DNA from 4 places in the Streptomyces sp. SAS_281 genome. Region 2 is predicted to be linked to each of the others. Evidence: riboswitches for the same ligand, from Rfam matches in the RefSeq annotation. Region 2 holds a riboswitch; each other region holds the start of a gene.
What was found. A riboswitch is a leader RNA that binds a small molecule or an ion and turns the genes downstream of it on or off. The one in region 2 is predicted to bind cyclic di-AMP.
Positions count from the first base shown of each region.

Region 1: another riboswitch for cyclic di-AMP. It lies ahead of ACN6LM_RS13175 (NlpC/P60 family protein); the one in region 2 lies ahead of ACN6LM_RS25870 (transglycosylase family protein).
Region 3: another riboswitch for cyclic di-AMP. It lies ahead of ACN6LM_RS15895 (M23 family metallopeptidase); the one in region 2 lies ahead of ACN6LM_RS25870 (transglycosylase family protein).
Region 4: another riboswitch for cyclic di-AMP. It lies ahead of ACN6LM_RS00230 (M23 family metallopeptidase); the one in region 2 lies ahead of ACN6LM_RS25870 (transglycosylase family protein).

Region 1 covers NZ_JBMNDO010000028.1:894-5,066, reverse strand. The annotation lists gene ACN6LM_RS13185 (NlpC/P60 family protein) at 1-342, opposite strand, end outside; gene ACN6LM_RS13180 (hypothetical protein) at 652-1,005, shown strand; gene ACN6LM_RS13175 (NlpC/P60 family protein) at 1,061-2,233, opposite strand; cyclic di-AMP (ydaO/yuaA leader) riboswitch at 2,232-2,382, opposite strand; gene pcrA (DNA helicase PcrA) at 2,544-4,173, shown strand, end outside.
Region 2 covers NZ_JBMNDO010000079.1:16,754-20,926, reverse strand. The annotation lists gene ACN6LM_RS25880 (cytochrome P450 family protein) at 1-983, shown strand, start outside; gene ACN6LM_RS25875 (transglycosylase family protein) at 1,090-2,157, shown strand; cyclic di-AMP (ydaO/yuaA leader) riboswitch at 2,443-2,610, shown strand; gene ACN6LM_RS25870 (transglycosylase family protein) at 2,615-3,331, shown strand; gene eno (phosphopyruvate hydratase) at 3,631-4,173, shown strand, end outside.
Region 3 covers NZ_JBMNDO010000035.1:22,767-26,939, forward strand. The annotation lists gene ACN6LM_RS15895 (M23 family metallopeptidase) at 138-1,307, opposite strand; cyclic di-AMP (ydaO/yuaA leader) riboswitch at 1,319-1,472, opposite strand; gene ACN6LM_RS15900 (PP2C family protein-serine/threonine phosphatase) at 1,684-2,847, opposite strand; tRNA gene ACN6LM_RS15905 (tRNA-Met) at 3,035-3,108, opposite strand; gene ACN6LM_RS15910 (SHOCT domain-containing protein) at 3,277-3,681, shown strand; tRNA gene ACN6LM_RS15915 (tRNA-Lys) at 3,793-3,866, opposite strand; gene ACN6LM_RS15920 (FG-GAP repeat domain-containing protein) at 3,965-4,173, opposite strand, start outside.
Region 4 covers NZ_JBMNDO010000001.1:56,432-60,604, reverse strand. The annotation lists gene ACN6LM_RS00245 (bifunctional acetate--CoA ligase family protein/GNAT family N-acetyltransferase) at 1-578, opposite strand, end outside; gene ACN6LM_RS00240 (HPr family phosphocarrier protein) at 750-1,031, shown strand; gene ACN6LM_RS00235 (GntR family transcriptional regulator) at 1,217-1,921, opposite strand; gene ACN6LM_RS00230 (M23 family metallopeptidase) at 2,131-2,949, opposite strand; cyclic di-AMP (ydaO/yuaA leader) riboswitch at 2,963-3,129, opposite strand; gene ACN6LM_RS00225 (M16 family metallopeptidase) at 3,358-4,173, opposite strand, start outside.

The sequences.
Region 1 (4,173 bases), on a different contig from region 2:
GGCGGAGCGGTACTGCGCGGCGGCGTACGCGCCGAGCACGTCGCGGGCGCTGTTGAGGCGGGCGGTCCTGCGGGCGGCCTCGTCGCGCAGGGCGTCGACCGACTTGGCGGCGGCGGTCGCCTCGGACTTCGCGCCGTTGTACTTCTCGGTGGCGACCTCCGCCTCCCGGTACAGCCGGTCCACCTGGGCCTTGACCTGCCGTGCGGTGGGCGCGGGGTCCGCGTGCGCGGCTCCCGGCAGCACGGCGGCCGTCGCGGCTCCGGCGACGGCGAGGGTCGCCGCGGCGGTTCGGGCCGCGGAGGCGGTGGTGAGGCGCTGCCTGGGTTTGCGATGCGCTGCCACGGGGGCGGGCGTCCTTCCGTGCGACGGCCCGGCGGGGTGTACCGGCGGGGTTCCTCCGGTGGCCGGCGAGGAGGGTCCTGGTCCGCGGCCACCGGGAAGGGACGCTAATCCGAGGTCACGGGAAGGTGTCGTTATGACTGCTATTGCCCGCTCTTGGCGTGGCATTGTCGCCGGATGGCCGTCTTTGAAACATGAATGACCGGAAAAAGGGTCACAGAATCAGGCAAAAAGTGCATTCATCATTCAAGCGGCCCGTAGGCCCCACCCTGCCCGGAGCGATCCGGCGGGAGGGCTCTAGGGTGCGGAACCATGCGCGTACTCATCGATTTCGTCGTCGCCCTGCACATCATCGGCATCGCCGCCCTGCTCGGCGGCTTCCTCGGTCAGATGAAGGCGATGAAGGCCGGCACCGCCCGCTTCGTCCCCGGCATGCTGCACGGCGCGCTGACCATGCTCGTCACCGGCATCGCCCTGGTCGGCCTGGACCAGGCCGACGACCACCCCGTGAACAACGTCAAGATCGGGATCAAGCTGCTGTTCCTGGTCGTGATCCTGGGGCTCGTCTACGTCAAGCGGGACGAGGAGAAGGTCGAGAAGGGGTTCTTCGCGGCGGTCGGCGCGCTGACCCTGGCGAACATCTTCATCGCCACGCTCTGGACCTGAGCGGCGGCGGTACGCGGGAGGGCCGGCCCGCGCGCGGGCCGCCCCTCCTCCCCGGTCAGGCGGGGCGGACACTCCCGTAGATCGGCATGTAGTAGATCGACTCCTCGCGCACGTTCGCCCCGGGCTTCGGCGCGTGGATCATCATCCCGTCGCCCTTGTAGATCCCGACGTGGCTGATGTCGTCGTAGAAGAACACCAGGTCACCGGGTTGCAGGTCGGCCGTGGCGACTCGCGTGCCGACGTTCACCTGGTCCCAGGTGGTGCGCGGGATGTCGACGCCCGCCGCCTTCCAGGCCGCCTGCGTCAGCCCCGAGCAGTCGTACGAGGCGGGGCCGGTCGCCCCCCAGACGTACGGCTTGCCGATCTGGGCGCGGGCGAACGCGAGGACCTTCTCCGCCTTCGTGGACGCGCTGGTGCCGGAGCCGGTGCCGGTGCCGGAGCCGGTGCCGGCGGTGGAACCCGAGCCCGTCTCCGTACCGCTCCCGCCCGACTCCTCGGCCTTCCGCTCGGCCTCCTTCCTGGCGGCGGCCTGCTTCTTCGCCAGCTCCGCCGCCTTCCGCTTCGCCTCCGCCTCTTTCTTGCGTTCCAGCTCCGCCAGGCGCGCCTTCTCCTCGGCGGTCAGCTTCGACAGCAGCGTCCGGGCCTCGGTCAGCTTCGTCTGGACGTTCTGCTTGCTGGTGCGCAGCGCGGCCTGCGACTCGGTCAGCGTCTCCAGGCTCTCCACGGCCGTGGCGCGCTGCTCGGACGCCTTCGTCTGCTGCGTACGGAACTCCGTGACCGCCTGCTGCTGGCGCTCGGCCATGCGGTCCATGAGGTGGGTCTGGTCGAAGAACGACTGCGGGTCGTCGGCCAGGAAGAAGGTGGCGGTCGGCGCGAGGCCGCCGTTGCGGTACTGGGCGGCGGCGTAGTTGCCCAGCGTCCTGCGGGCGGCGTTCAGCTTCTCGGTGCGCTTGGCCACGTCGTCGAGCAGCGTGTCGACCTTGGACTTCTGCTTGTCCGTGGCCTCCTTGGCCTGGTTGTACTTCTGGGTCGCGTTGCCGGCCTGCCGGTAGAGGTCGTCCACCTTCTGCTGGACTTCCTCGATGCTCGGCTTCGGCGTGGGCGCGGCCATCGCGCTCTGCGAGGACAGCAGGGTCACCGAGGCCAGCGCGGCCGAGGTCAGCCCGACGGCGGGGACGGTGGAGCGCACCCGGGTGCGCGGTTTGCGATGCGACGCCAAGGCCGGCATCTCCTTCCGTGGACCGCCTACCGGGTTAGCTGTCGGGTTCGGGCGGAACGGAAGGCTGCCCTACGGTCCGGTGGGGAAGGACCGATTCACCCCGGTACTGCGTGTGGGTCCCCGGTTCCGGGCGGGCCCGGATTCGGCGTGGCGGCCCGCTCGGCGTGGGTCGCCTCTGGGGGTACGGGCCGTCCGAACGTGCACGCTAGCCAACGCATGGGGCCGCTGTGAAGGTTGGTGTTCGATATGCCCGATACATTTCCGTGACCTTTTCGGAGCGGGGCCGGGTGTCAGTCGGGCGCCTTAGACTCGGACAGCGATGAGCAGCCTCTTTGACGACAGTTTCCTGGCCGGCCTCCAGCAGGAGGAGGACGCGCCCCCGCCGCCCCCCGAGGACTCCGCACCCGAAGCGGTGCCGGAGGACCTGTTCGCGGGCGTGTTCGACGGGCCCCCGCCGCCCCGTGACGCGTACTACCGCGACGGCGCGCACCGCCCCGTCATCGACCCGGAGGCGCTGCTCGACGGGCTGAACACCGAGCAGCGCGCCGCCGTCGTGCACGCCGGGTCGCCCCTGCTCATCGTCGCCGGCGCCGGGTCCGGCAAGACCAGGGTGCTCACCCACCGCATCGCCCACCTGCTGGCCGAGCGGGGCGTCCACCCCGGCCAGATCCTGGCGATCACCTTCACCAACAAGGCCGCGGGCGAGATGAAGGAGCGCGTCGAGCAGCTGGTCGGGCCCCGGGCCAACGCGATGTGGGTCATGACCTTCCACAGCGCCTGCGTCCGCATCCTGCGCCGCGAGTCGAAGAAGCTCGGCTTCACCTCCTCGTTCTCGATCTACGACGCGGCCGACTCCAAGCGGCTCATGGCCCTGGTCTGCCGCGACCTGGAGCTGGACCCGAAGCGCTACCCGCCGAAGTCCTTCACCGCCAAGGTCTCCAACCTCAAGAACGAGCTCATCGACGAGGAGACCTTCGCGGGCCAGGCGTCCGACGGCTTCGAGAAGACGCTCGCCCAGGCGTACGCGATGTACCAGGCCCGGCTGCGCGAGGCCAACGCGCTGGACTTCGACGACATCATCATGACGACGGTCCACCTGCTCCAGGCGTTCCCCGACGTCGCCGAGCACTACCGCCGCCGCTTCCGGCACGTCCTCGTGGACGAGTACCAGGACACCAACCACGCCCAGTACACGCTGGTACGCGAGCTGGTCGGCCCGGCCGGCCCCGAGAACGCCCCCGCCGAGCTGTGCGTCGTGGGTGACGCGGACCAGTCGATCTACGCCTTCCGGGGCGCGACCATCCGCAACATCCTCCAGTTCGAGGAGGACTACCCGGACGCGACGACGATCCTTCTCGAGCAGAACTACCGCTCCACCCAGACGATCCTGTCCGCCGCCAACGCGGTCATCGAGCGCAACGAGAGCCGCCGCCCCAAGAACCTCTGGACCAAGGCCGGCAGCGGCGCCCGCATCACGGGCTACGTCGCGGACACCGAGCACGACGAGGCGCAGTTCGTCGCCGAGGAGATCGACCGCCTCACCGACGCGGGCGACGCGAAGGCCGGCGAAGTCGCCGTCTTCTACCGGACGAACGCGCAGTCCCGTGTCTTCGAGGAGATCTTCATCCGCGTCGGCCTGCCCTACAAGGTCGTCGGCGGCGTCCGCTTCTACGAGCGCAAGGAGGTCCGGGACGTCCTGGCCTACCTGCGGGTCCTCGCCAACCCCGAGGACACCGTCCCGCTCCGCCGTATCCTCAACGTCCCCAAGCGCGGCATCGGAGAGCGTGCCGAGGCCATGATCGACGCGCTCTCGCAGCGCGAGAAGATCACCTTCCCGCAGGCGCTGCGCCGGGTGGACGAGGCGTACGGCATGGCCGCCCGCTCCGCCAACGCCGTGAAGCGGTTCAACACGCTGATGGAGGAGCTGCGCACGGTCGTGGAGTCCGGCG
Region 2 (4,173 bases):
CCGACCACACCCGGCTGCGCCGCCTGGTCTCCAAGGCGTTCACGCCCCGGCGCATCGCGCAGTTCGCGCCCCGGGTGCAGGAGCTGACGGACCGGCTCATCGACGGGTTCGTGGAGAGGGGGGAGGCCGACCTGATCCACGAGTTCGCCTTCCCGCTCCCCATCTACGCGATCTGCGACCTGCTCGGCGTGCCCCGTGAGGACCAGGACGACTTCCGGGACTGGGCGGGCATGATGATCCGGCACGGTGGCGGGCCGCGCGGCGGGGTCGCCCGGTCCGTGAAGAAGATGCGGGCCTATCTGCTCGAACTGATCCACCGCAAGCGCGAGGACCTGGGCGACGATCTGATCTCGGGGCTGATCAGGGCGAGCGACCACGGCGAGCACCTGACCGAGAACGAGGCCGCGGCGATGGCCTTCATCCTGCTCTTCGCCGGTTTCGAGACAACCGTGAACCTGATCGGCAACGGCGTCCACACCCTGTTGAACCACCCCGCCGAGCGTGAGCGGCTGCAACGCTCGCTGGCGGCGGGCGACACCGGACTGCTGGCCACGGGGATCGAGGAACTGCTGCGCCACGACGGCCCGGTGGAACTCGCCACCTGGCGGTTCGCCACCGAGTCGCTGACCATCGGAGGGCAGCGCGTGAAGGAGGGCGAGCCGGTGCTCGTGGTGCTCGCGGCGGCCGACCGGGACCCCGAGCGGTTCGCCGGACCGGACACACTGGACCTGTCGCGGAGCGACAACCAACACCTCGGCTACGGCCACGGCATTCATTACTGTCTGGGAGCGCCGCTCGCCCGGCTGGAGGGACAGGCCGCGCTCGCGACTCTGCTGACACGCCTTCCCGACCTGCGACTTGCGGGAGAATCAGCCGATTTGCGATGGCGTGGCGGGCTCATCATGCGCGGATTGCGCACCCTGCCGGTGCGGTTCACGCCGGGGGAGCGCGCCGAGGAAAGTGACACCCTGTCAACTCTGTGACTTTCACGTGATCTGCGCTGCATCGACTTGTGACTCACGTTCGAGTTTCGCTAGGTTCACCGTTCGACTCACCAGTCGCTTGTCAGTCACACGGAAGGCATCTCCCATGGGCTCCGCGAACGGCAGACACCGCCGCCCTCGTCAGGCACCCGCCATCGTGGTCGCCGCAGGCGTCACGGGCTCGGCCATCGCCATCCCGCTGCTCGGCGCGGCGAGCGCGCACGCCGCGGACACCGGGACCTGGGACCGGGTGGCCGACTGCGAGAGCGGCGGGATGTGGAGCGCCGACCTCGGCAACGGCTCCTACGGCGGTCTCCAGTTCACGCCGGAGCTGTGGAAGGCGTACGGCGGTGAGGCGTACGCCGAGCGCGCCGACCTCGCCAGCCGCTCGCAGCAGATCGCGGTCGCCGAGCGCGTGCTGGCCGCCAAGGGCCCCACGGCGTGGCCCAGCTGTGCGGTGATCTCCGGGCTCACCAAGAGCGCGGGCAAGGCGGACGTGGACCCGGGCGACGAGAACGCGGACGAGCCTGCCCGGAGCGCCGACGCGGGCCTGGACGCCGGTCTCGGCACCGACCCGGTGGACGACGCGTCCTCGGGCTCGTCGGCCACCCCCTCGGGCGAGGCGTCCGGCGCGGCCGCCACGGGCAAGGAGGCCGCCAGGAGCTCCGGCAAGCACGCGGGCCGGAGCGCCGAGGAGAGCGGCAAGGGCGAGGCGTCCGCCTCCCCGTCGGCCGACCCCTCCGGCACCCCGTCCGCCGACCCGTCCGCCCCGGGCGACCCGACGGCCACGCCCCCGGCCGACCCCTCCGCGGACCCGTCCGGCAGTGCGACGGACGACGCGCGGGCGAAGGGCGGCAAGCACCGGGGCGCCCCAGCCGCCGACGAGGCCGGAGGGACGGCCGAGGGGCGCGACGAGGGCCGGCACGCCTCGCGAGGTGACGGCGACGCACGCGACAGCGCCGCGGGGCCGGCTGACGGCACGTACACCGTACGGCCGGGCGACAACCTCTGGGCGATCGCCGACGCGCAGGACCTGCCCGGCGGCTGGCCCGGGCTGTACGAGGCGAACAAGGGCGAGGTGGGCTCCGACCCGGACCTCATCCTGCCCGGCCAGAACCTCGATCTGGGCCTGGATGACGCGGGCCCGGACAAGGCCGCCGAGAACGCCGGATGAGCCGTTAGAGGCCCTTGTGCTTTGGGTGGTTTAAGAGGCCCATGTCCCACTTTTGACCGAGTGAGACATGGGTCTCTTTGCGTGAACTGATGCTTCTTGTCCGGGAGGTCCCGCCGCATCCGCTCCGACCTGCGTAAACAGGGGTTGATGGGATGCTCTTACGGGATGATTATCCGGTATGTCCTTCTTTGAATATGACCGTTGGGTGTGATTACGGTCGTAACCGCTCGCACCGCGGGCCCCGTCGACCGTCACGCCGAATCCTGCCGTCGGTCGAAGGGAACAGACGCGAAAGCGCCGTAGGCAGGAGCGGGGGACCCAGGTAGGCGCTGGGCCTGATCGTCGGGAGACGTACAGGACCGGCTAGGGGTGAAGTCGCGCCAGGGGCGCGGCCGGGCAACTCACTTGGCCCGAACCCGACAGCTCACCTCGCAGGCGTCGGTGAGGAGAAGACTCGATGCTGCTCAACCGCAAGGGCAACAAGCACCGCCGCCCCTCCAAGGCCGTCCGTGTCGCCACGCTCGCCGGTGTCGCCGGTGCCGCCGTCGCCGTGCCGCTGATGGGCGCCACCAACGCCTCCGCCGCCTCCGTCGCCACGTGGGACGCCGTCGCCCAGTGCGAGTCCGGCGGCAACTGGTCGATCAACACCGGCAACGGCTACTACGGCGGCCTGCAGTTCTCCCAGTCCAGCTGGGCCGCCGCCGGCGGTACGCAGTACGCGGCCCGCGCCGACCTGGCCACCAAGGCCCAGCAGATCGCCACCGCCGAGAAGCTCCTCGACATGCAGGGCCCGGGTGCCTGGTCCTGCGCCGGCGCCGGCAACCTGACCAACGACGGTGTCGACCCGGGCGTCGACGCCGGTTCCGGTGCCGCCAAGCAGGAGGCCGCCCCCAAGCAGGAGGCCGCCCCGAAGAAGGCCGAGCGCAGCGAGGCTCCGGCCACCAACCGCTCCGACCGCTCGGACGCCCCGAAGAAGACGGTCACCACCCCCACCGGCAAGAAGGTCGCCAAGGGTGACGGCGAGTACAAGGTCGTCACCGGTGACACGCTGAGCAGGATCGCCGCCGACCACCACGTCAAGGGTGGCTGGGAGCAGCTCTTCAAGCTGAACAAGGACATCGTCCAGGACGCCGACCTGATCTACCCGGGCCAGCAGCTCCACCTGACGAAGTAACCGCGATCCCTCCTCGCTGATCGCTCGGACCGCCCCGGCCCGGCACGCACTCTCCCCCCGTGTGTGCCGGGCCGGGGCACGCCGGTTCCGGTGCCGGACGGTCCCTGTGATCGTTCAACTGTTGTAGTTACCGGCCGGTAATTATTTGGCCGTTCGCCCCGGTATGCCTGCCCTTGGGTCCTTTTTCGTCCCAGGGGACGGGCGGTCGGCCGACGCAGACGGCCGGGCCGGTTAGGCTCTTGTGGCAAGGCCAAAGCGACCCTGCACAACCAGCGTCATATCCCAGAAGGAGATGCCTCGTGCCGTCCATCGACGTCGTCGTAGCCCGGGAAATCCTCGACTCCCGGGGCAACCCCACGGTCGAGGTCGAGGTCGGCCTCGACGACGGCAGCACCGGTCGTGCTGCTGTTCCGTCCGGCGCCTCCACCGGCGCGTTCGAGGCCATTGAGCTTCGTGACGGCGACCCCAACCGCTACCAGGGCAAGGGCGTCGAGAAGGCCGTCCTCGCCGTGATCGAGCAGATCGGCCCGGAGCTCGTCGGCTACGACGCCACCGAGCAGCGCCTCATCGACCAGGCGATGTTCGACCTGGACGCCACGGAGAACAAGGGCTCGCTCGGCGCCAACGCCATCCTCGGCGTCTCCCTCGCCGTCGCCCACGCCGCCTCCGAGGCCAGCGACCTCCCGCTGTTCCGCTACCTCGGCGGCCCGAACGCGCACCTGCTGCCCGTTCCGATGATGAACATCCTGAACGGCGGCTCGCACGCCGACTCCAACGTGGACATCCAGGAGTTCATGATCGCGCCCATCGGCGCCGAGTCCTTCTCCGAGGCGCTGCGCTGG
Region 3 (4,173 bases), on a different contig from region 2:
TATTCCGTGCCCCGTACATCCAGCAGGCTGCGCCCACGCGGACCGGCGGCCCTGACGTCGGGGGGTGTGCGTCAGGGCTGCCGGGGTTCGGACGGCCGCGTACGGGAAAGGGCCGGGTCCTTCGGGGGAAACGGACCTCAGACGGTCAGACCGCGGGCGCGCAGCCAGGCCATCGGGTCGATACCGGTGCCGTCCGGGGTGTGGACCTCCAGGTGGAGGTGCGGGCCGGTCACGTTTCCGGTCGCGCCGACGCGGCCGATGGTGTCACCGGTGGTGACCTTCTGGCCGACCGTGACGCCGATCGAGGACTGGTGGCAGAACCACAGCTCGGTACCGTCCTCCAGCTCCAGCACCGTGCGGTATCCGTAGGCGCCGGACCAGCCGGCCGACTTGATGGTGCCGGTGTGGATGGCCTTGATCGGGGTACCGGTCGGAGCCGCGAAGTCGAGGCCCGTGTGGTAGCCCGAGGACCACATCGATCCGGCCTCGCCGAACGTCGAGGTGATCGTGTACGAGGAGGTGGGGATGGCGTAGCTGGCGGCGAGCTTGGCCAGGCGCAGGGCCTCGGCCTTCTTCTTCGCGGCCTCCTCCGCCTTCTTCTTCTCGGCGGCGGCCTTGGCCTCGGCCTCGTCCTGCTGCTTCTTCGCCTCGGCGGCGGCCTTCTCGGCAGCCGCCTTCTCCTCGGCCGCCTTCGCCTCGGCGTCGGCGGCGCCCTGCTGCTGTTCGGCCTGCTGGAGGATGCGGGCGCGCAGCGCCTCGCCGGCGTCCGTGGTGCCCTGCTCGGCCTCGGCGGTGGTGATGCCGGCGGTGGTCAGCGGTGCGGCGGCGGTGGCGGTCGCGGGGGTTTCGGCCTCGCTCTCGCCGGAGAACAACGCACCTACGCCGGGAAGGGACTTGGCGTCGGGGAGATTGTCCGCGATGGAATCGGGAAGAGAGATGGAGACCGGCGGTTTGCTCTGCGCGGTGGCCATGCCGCCCGCGCCGACGGCCGCGATGACACCGACGCCGAGGACGGTGGAGCTACGGGCCAGACCATTGCGCTGCTTGGCGACACGGTGCTTGCCACGAACGGGACGGACGGACTCCTCGGTGGGGTTCCATTCCTCCCAGGCCCGCTCGGAGTCGGCGTCGTCGGCGCGGAAACCGCTGCCGAAAACGGCACCGGTGCCGAAGCCGTTGCCCCGATCGGTCACGTAGTCGCTTCCCTGTTCCGGCATGTACGCGGCGCCGGGAACGGACACGGAGTCGGCACCGTATTCGGGCACGAACCGGGAAGGTGATTCGGGGGCAGGCTTGTTGGACGCCACGCGGGCGCACTCCTTTCCTTCCTTCTCGCCTACCGGGTTAGCTGACGGGTTCGGAGCAGGAAGGTCTCCTACGGACCCCTCCGCCTCTTGTGAAGACGAAGATGCCCGATTCACCCCATGTAGGTGGTTCCCCGGTTCCCTTGCGGAATTCGGCGCACGCGCGCGGCGCCGCCCCTGACGACGGCTGGGACAACCGCGCTGCGTTATCGAACGTTAATAGACAGACGGGTCCGATTCCAAGCTGTTCCCACTGATCGTTCACGCGCACGGCCTGGACTTTACGGGACACAACCGGGTGGAACCGGGCGAGTTGATCGGCGTCCAACCACTACGCGTTTTCTGACGTTGCGTCAACTGTTATGCGGAGCGGCGCCCCTCAGTCACCCAGCGTGGCACCCCGCTTGACGATCTTCACCGTCCTGCGCCGGTCCGGCTGCCCCTTCGCCGGCCGGGCCACCGCGAGCAGCGCCATGTCGTCGGTCGACTCGCCCCCCGTATGCAGGCGTACGTCGTCGGTCAGCGCGGACAACAGCTCCTCAGGGCCGGGGAAGAGGCGCCCGCGCAGCCGCTCCGCAGGGTCGTAGAAGACACCGCCGGCGTCCCGCGCCTCCGACAGACCGTCCGTGTAGAACAGCAGCGTCCCGCCGGCCGGCAGCTCCCAGTCGTCCGAGCGGTCCGGCCTCACCCCCAGGTCCATGCCCAACGGAAGCGCGGGCTCCGAGGGCGTCAGCGACTCCACCGCCCCGTCCCCGTGCAGCAGCAGCGGGTCCGGATGGCCGCGGTTCACCATCCGCACGACCTGCGCACCCGGCGGGATCTCCGCGAGCACCGCGGTCACGAACCCCTCGAACGCGTCCAGATTGCTCCGCCGCACCGACTCACGCGCCAGCGCACGCTCCAACCGCTGCGCCACGCCCTCCAGCGACTTCTCCTGCTCCGCCGCCTCCCGGAACGCCCCGATCACCACCGCCACCGCGCCGACCGCCTCCAGCCCCTTCCCGCGCACGTCCCCCAGCACCAGCCGTACGCCGTACGGAGTGTCAGCGGCCGCGAAGAGGTCACCCCCGACGAACTCGTCCGCCTGCGCCGCCTCGTACCGCGCGGCCACCTGGAGTCCGCCGATCCGCTCGGGCGGCGCGGGCAGCACGGCCCGCATGGCCGTCTCGGCGATGATCCGGGCGGACGCCAACTGGTCGCTGCCGCGCCGCACGACCCGGTTGATCACGCACGCCTGCACGGCGACCGTGAGCACGGTGACCATCTCGATGAACGAGACCACCTGGACCAGGTCGCCGGTGTAGAGCCGGATTCCGGCGAGGGCGAGCACCGAGGCGATCCCGATCCGGATCGTGGTGCCCATACCGAAGAAGGGCGCGGCGATCAGCGGGGCGGCCGCGAACATCGGGACGGCCGTGTAGGAGGGCGGCGTGAAGAGGTCGAACACCAGCCCGATGACGATCATCGCCACCGGCAGCACCCGGACGAACCGGCGGCCCACCGTGCCGTCAGGCCCGCGCCACCGTCGTTCCCACTTCCCCACCTGCGGTCTCCTGCCCGGTGCAGCCACGGCCGCGGACGGTACCGCGCACCTTTCCCAGCCTCGCGCCCGCGCGGCCACCGGGCGAATCCTCGGCCGCCGATGGGGCGAAGCGGACGCGCCGGCAGGGAGTCCCATCGAAACGCATCAGGCCCGGCACGCTGCTTGCGTGCCGGGCCTGATCCTTCAGTAGCGGGGACAGGATTTGAACCTGCGACCTCTGGGTTATGAGCCCAGCGAGCTACCGAGCTGCTCCACCCCGCGTCGGTAAACCCAACTCTACGTCATGTCCGGGGCTCTCATGACCACCGCACGCGCCCCCGGCCCTCTCACCGCCCCTCCTCTCGGCCCGCACCAATGAGCAATGGGGTGAATGTGGTGATATGACTGTTTTCAGATTCAGCCAGTCCGACGCGGACCCGGGAGTGGACGATGGACGACTATCCCCTGCTCAACCTGTTCTGGACGATGCTCTGGTTCTTCCTCTGGATCATGTGGCTCTTCCTGCTCTTCCGGGTCATCATGGACATCTTCCGCAGCCACGACCTGAGCGGCTGGGGCAAGGCCGGCTGGCTGATCCTGGCGCTGGTGCTGCCCTACGTGGGCGTGCTGATCTACGTGATCGCCCGCGGCAAGTCCATGGGCAAGCGCGACGTCCAGGAGGCGAAGGAGCGTGACGCCGCCTTCAAGGCGTACATCAGAGACGCGGCGGGTACGGAGGGCGGCAGCCACCAGGGCGGCCACGTCGAGGACCTGTCGAAGCTCGCCGACCTCAAGGACAAGGGCGCCATTACCGAGGAGGAGTACCAGCGGGCGAAGTCGAAGCTCCTGGTCTGACACACCCTCGGTGCCGGCCGGCTCCGGCCCGGACGACGGCCCGCAGCACCGCCCGCCCCCGGACATGACAGTGCCCCGGGGCCGCGCACGCGCGGACCCGGGGCAACGAGGTAGGCCGTGTGGGACTCGAACCCACAACCAACGGATTAAAAGTCCGCTGCTCTGACCAATTGAGCTAACGGCCCTCGGCAGATCACCCCCGAGCATAGCCCGCCCCGGCCGCGCAGCCGATCGGGTATCGGCCGCGCGGCCCCGTCACCGGGACCGGGGCGGGCTCAGAGCCTCAGAAGATGCCCTTGTACGTCTGCCAGCCGGTGGCGATCTGCGTACGGGCTCCGAACGAGCCCTTGCCGTTGCCGTTGTTCCGGAACAGCTTGCCCGCCGAGTCGCGGACGACGATGTCGTTCCGGCCGTCGCCGTTCAGATCGCCGACACCGACCATGGTGTTGTACGAGCGGCCCCAGTCGGTGAACACCTTCACGCGCGCGGCGA
Region 4 (4,173 bases), on a different contig from region 2:
GATTCGGCGGTCGGTTCGAGGTCCAGGGTGAGGTGGACGGAGCCGTCCTCGAAGCTGCGCTGCTGGGTGTAGCCGGCGTCCCGGAACACCTTGATCATCTTGGTGTTCGCGGGCAGCACTTCCGCGGCGAAGCGCCGGATACCCCGCTCGCGGGCGACGGCCGCGATGTGTTCGAGCAGGGTCGAGGCCACGCCCCGGCCCTGGTGGGCGTCCTGGACGAGGAAGGCGACCTCGGCCTCATCGGCGGGGGCCGAGGCGGGGCGGCCGGTCGCGTCGATCCGGTCGTAACGGACGGTGGCGATGAACTCGCCGCCCACCGTGACGGCCAGGCCCACCCTGTCGACGTAGTCGTGATGGGTGAAGCGGTGGACGTCCTTGGCGGAGAGCCGGGGGTAGGGCGCGAAGAAGCGGTAGTACTTCGACTCGTCGGAAACCTGCTCGTAGAAGCTGACCAGCCGCTCGGCGTCGTCCGTGGTGATCGGCCTGATCCGCGCGGTGCCGCCGTCGCGGAGCACCACGTCCGCCTCCCAGTGATCGGGGTAGGCGTGATGCGGACTCTGCTCCGGAGAGGGCTGCATGGGGAAAGCCTACGGCTGTCGCACGGGTCGCGGGGGTGCCGGGGCCGGGGCAGTCTGAGGTCTCCGGACGACGGTGGAAGCGGCGCCCGGGGGCCCGCGGGTCTGCCCGGAGCATCGCGCACCACATGAGACACTGGTCTAGACAACCGTTGATTCTTGAAGGGCAGAACCATGGCTGAGCGCCGCGTAAACGTCGGTTGGGCCGAGGGCCTGCACGCCCGCCCCGCTTCCATCTTCGTCCGTGCCGCCACGGCCTCCGGCGTTCCCGTCACCATCGCCAAGGCGGACGGCAACCCGGTGAACGCGGCCTCCATGCTCGCGGTGCTCGGTCTCGGCGCCCAGGGCGGCGAGGAGATCGTGCTCGCGTCCGACGCGGACAACGCCGAGGCCGCGCTGGACCGCCTGGCGAAGCTGGTCGCCGAGGGCCTCGAGGAGCTTCCGGAGACCGTCTGAGCCCGAGCGGCCGACACTGTCGGAATTCTTACGGGAAAGCCGCGGCCCCCCGCATGGGGCGCCGCGGCTTTTACGTGCGCGGGGCGAAGTCATGGCAGCCCGGAAAGAAGAAAGCGGGCGGCCACGCCTCCCGGCTTTTGCACGCGTTTCTACGCGCGCCTTTCTTTGTTTGTACGCGCCCTTTGTTAATTCCGGCCGCTCGCGGTGTGTACGGCAGGTTGCGAAGCCCTCACACGGCCGGCCCGGGGCACGGTCGCGGGGCCGGCGACGCGGCGGAGCCGATGCGCGGCGCCATGGCGTTCGGCGAGCTGCGCGGCCAGCGCCCGCGCCCGCTCGGCGTCCCGGCGCGCCACGGCGTCCACGAGGGCCCCGTGTTCGGCCCAGGCTTCGGCCGGGCGGGCCGGCTGGTCGACCGCGTACATCCAGGCGATCTTGTGGCGGAGCTGGGTGAGCAGGGCGATGAGGCCAGGGCTGCCGGATGCCTGGGCCAGCGTCTCGTGGAACCAGGCGGCCAGGGAGCGCAGGTCCTCACCCTCGCCCCGGCGGGCCCGCTCCTGACCGAGTCTGACCAGGCCGCGCAATACCTTGAGGTGGGCCTCCGTCCGGCGCTGGGCCGCGCGGGCGGCGCTCAGCGGTTCCAGCAGCATGCGGACTTCCAGCAGGTCGGCGGCCTCCTGTTCCGAGGGCTCGGCGACGCAGGCTCCGGCGTGTCTGCGGGTGACGACGAAACCCTCCGACTCCAGGGTGCGCAGCGCTTCCCGTACCGGGACGCGGGAGACCCCGTAACGCCGTGCGAGCACCTCCTCGGTGAGCCGGCTGCCTCGTTCGAAGACACCGGAGACGATGTCGTCACGGATTGCCGTGCATACCGAATGCGCCGGAACACGCATGTCCGAACCTCCGCCTCAATCCCCGCGAACAGCGGCCGATCGACACCTCTGGCGCGACTCTATTGCAATGCGCTCGCATTTCCGATGCCGGGCGGGAATTCATGAATATCTTTTGGCCGCGGCGGAGCGGCGGGAGGCGCACGGGGAGGTGCGGACACGGCGAAGGCCCCGGCGGGATGCCGGGGCCTTCGGTGTGGAGCCCGAGTCCGTCAGACGCTGACGCCGTGGGCGCGCAGATAGGCGACCGGGTCCATGTCGGAACCGTAGGAGGGCGTGGTCCGGGCCTCGAAGTGGAGGTGCGGGCCGGTGGAGTTGCCGGTCGAGCCGGAGAGCCCGATCTGCCGGCCGGCCGCGACGCTCTGGCCGACGGAGACGCCGATCGAGGAGAGGTGGCCGTACTGGGTGTACGTGCCGTCCGTCATCCGCAGCACGATGTTGTTTCCGTACGCCCCGCCCCAGCCGGCCTCCACGACCGTGCCGGCGCCGACGGCGACGACCGGGCTGCCGGACGCGGCGTGGAAGTCGATGCCGGAGTGGCTGCCGGACGACCAGAGCGAGCCGCTGGACTTGTAGCCGGTGGTCACGTACGAGCCGGCTACGGGCAGCCGGTAGGACGAGCCCAGCGCGGTGCGGGCGGAGGAGCGGCCGGCGCGGGCGGACGCCTCGCGGGCGGCCTTGGCCTTCGCCTTGGCCGCTGCCTTGGCCTTGGCAGCCTTCTCGGCGGCCTTCTTCTCGGCCGCCGCCTTCGCCTTGGCCGCCGCCTTCTTCTCGGCGGCCTCGGCCTGGTGCTGCTGTGCCTCGGCCTGGGCGTCGATCCGGTCGGCGAGGGTGTTCTCGATGGCGAGGAGCTGGGAGAGGCCGGTCTCGGTGGCGGCGGGGGCCGTACCGGCGTCGGCGGCGAGGGCCGGGGAGGCCAGGGAGCCGATGACACCGCCGGCGGCCAGCGTCGCGACGCCGACGGCCTTGGCGCCGGCACGCGTCAGGCGGCTCGGGGCACGGTGCTTCCCGGTGGCACGGGTGAACGCCATGGGGTGGCTGGTCCTTTCCTTCCTTCTCGCCTACCGGGTTAGCTGACGGGTTCGGAGCAGGAAGGTCTCCTACGGACGCCTCGCCCCTGACGGAGCGCGGGCATCCGATTCACCCCAGGGACTGCGTGGGTCCCCGGCTCCCCAGGCTCGCGCCTGACGGGGACTCGGCGATGGCTGCCCGGTACGTCACGGATGGGCGTACGAGTGGCGGACAGCGGACCCGACGCTAAGCGGACGGACTTCCCACCACCAAACGGACAAGGGGTTTTGTAGCGCATCCCACAGGGCGAGCCGGCCCCGTGGCGAGCGAAGGCGCACAGGGGCCGGAAGGTGCCCGGACGCGCAGAGGGCTCCGGCGCGTCCCCGCGCCGAAGCCCTCCTTCCCCGCCCAGCGGGCTGACCGACAGATCAGCCGGTGACGACCGACACCTCTCCGATGCCGAGCGCCCTGACCGGTTCCTCGATGCGCGAGGCGTCGCCGACCAGAACCGTGACCAGCCGGTCCACCGGGAAGGCGCTGACCACGGCCGCGGTCGCCTCCACCGTGCCGGTCTCGGCGAGACGGGCGTACAGCGTCGCCTGGTAGTCGTCCGGGAGGTGCTGCTCCACCTGGTCGGCGAGGGTGCCCGCGACGGAGGCCGCCGTCTCGAACTTCAGGGGCGCGACGCCCACGAGATTCTGCACGGCCGTCTCGCGCTCGGCGTCCGTCAGCCCCTCGGCGGCCAGCGTCCGCAGCACCTTCCAGAGGTCGTCCAGCGCCGGGCCGGTGGACTCGGTGTCCACGGAACCGCTGATGGCGAGCATCGCGGCGCCCGTCGCCCCCGAGGCGGAGTCGGCTGCGCCGGAGCGGAGCACCTGGGCGAAGGCCCGCACGCCGTAGGTGTACCCCTTCTCCTCGCGCAGCACCCGGTCGAGCCGGGAGGTCAGCGTGCCGCCCAGGCAGTAGGTACCGAGAACCTGGGCGGGCCACACGCTGTCGTGGCGGTCGGCGCCGATGCGCCCGATCAGCAACTGCGTCTGCACCGCGCCGGGACGGTCCACGATGATCACCCGGCCGGTGTCGTCGGCCGTGATCGGCGGGACGGGGCGGGGCTCGGAGGCGTCCCCGGACCAGTCGCCGATGGTCTCGGCGAGCAGCGCGTCCAGGTCGATGCCCGTGAGGTCGCCGACGACCACGGCGGTGGCGGTGGACGGACGGATGTGCGCGTCGTAGAAGGCGCGCAC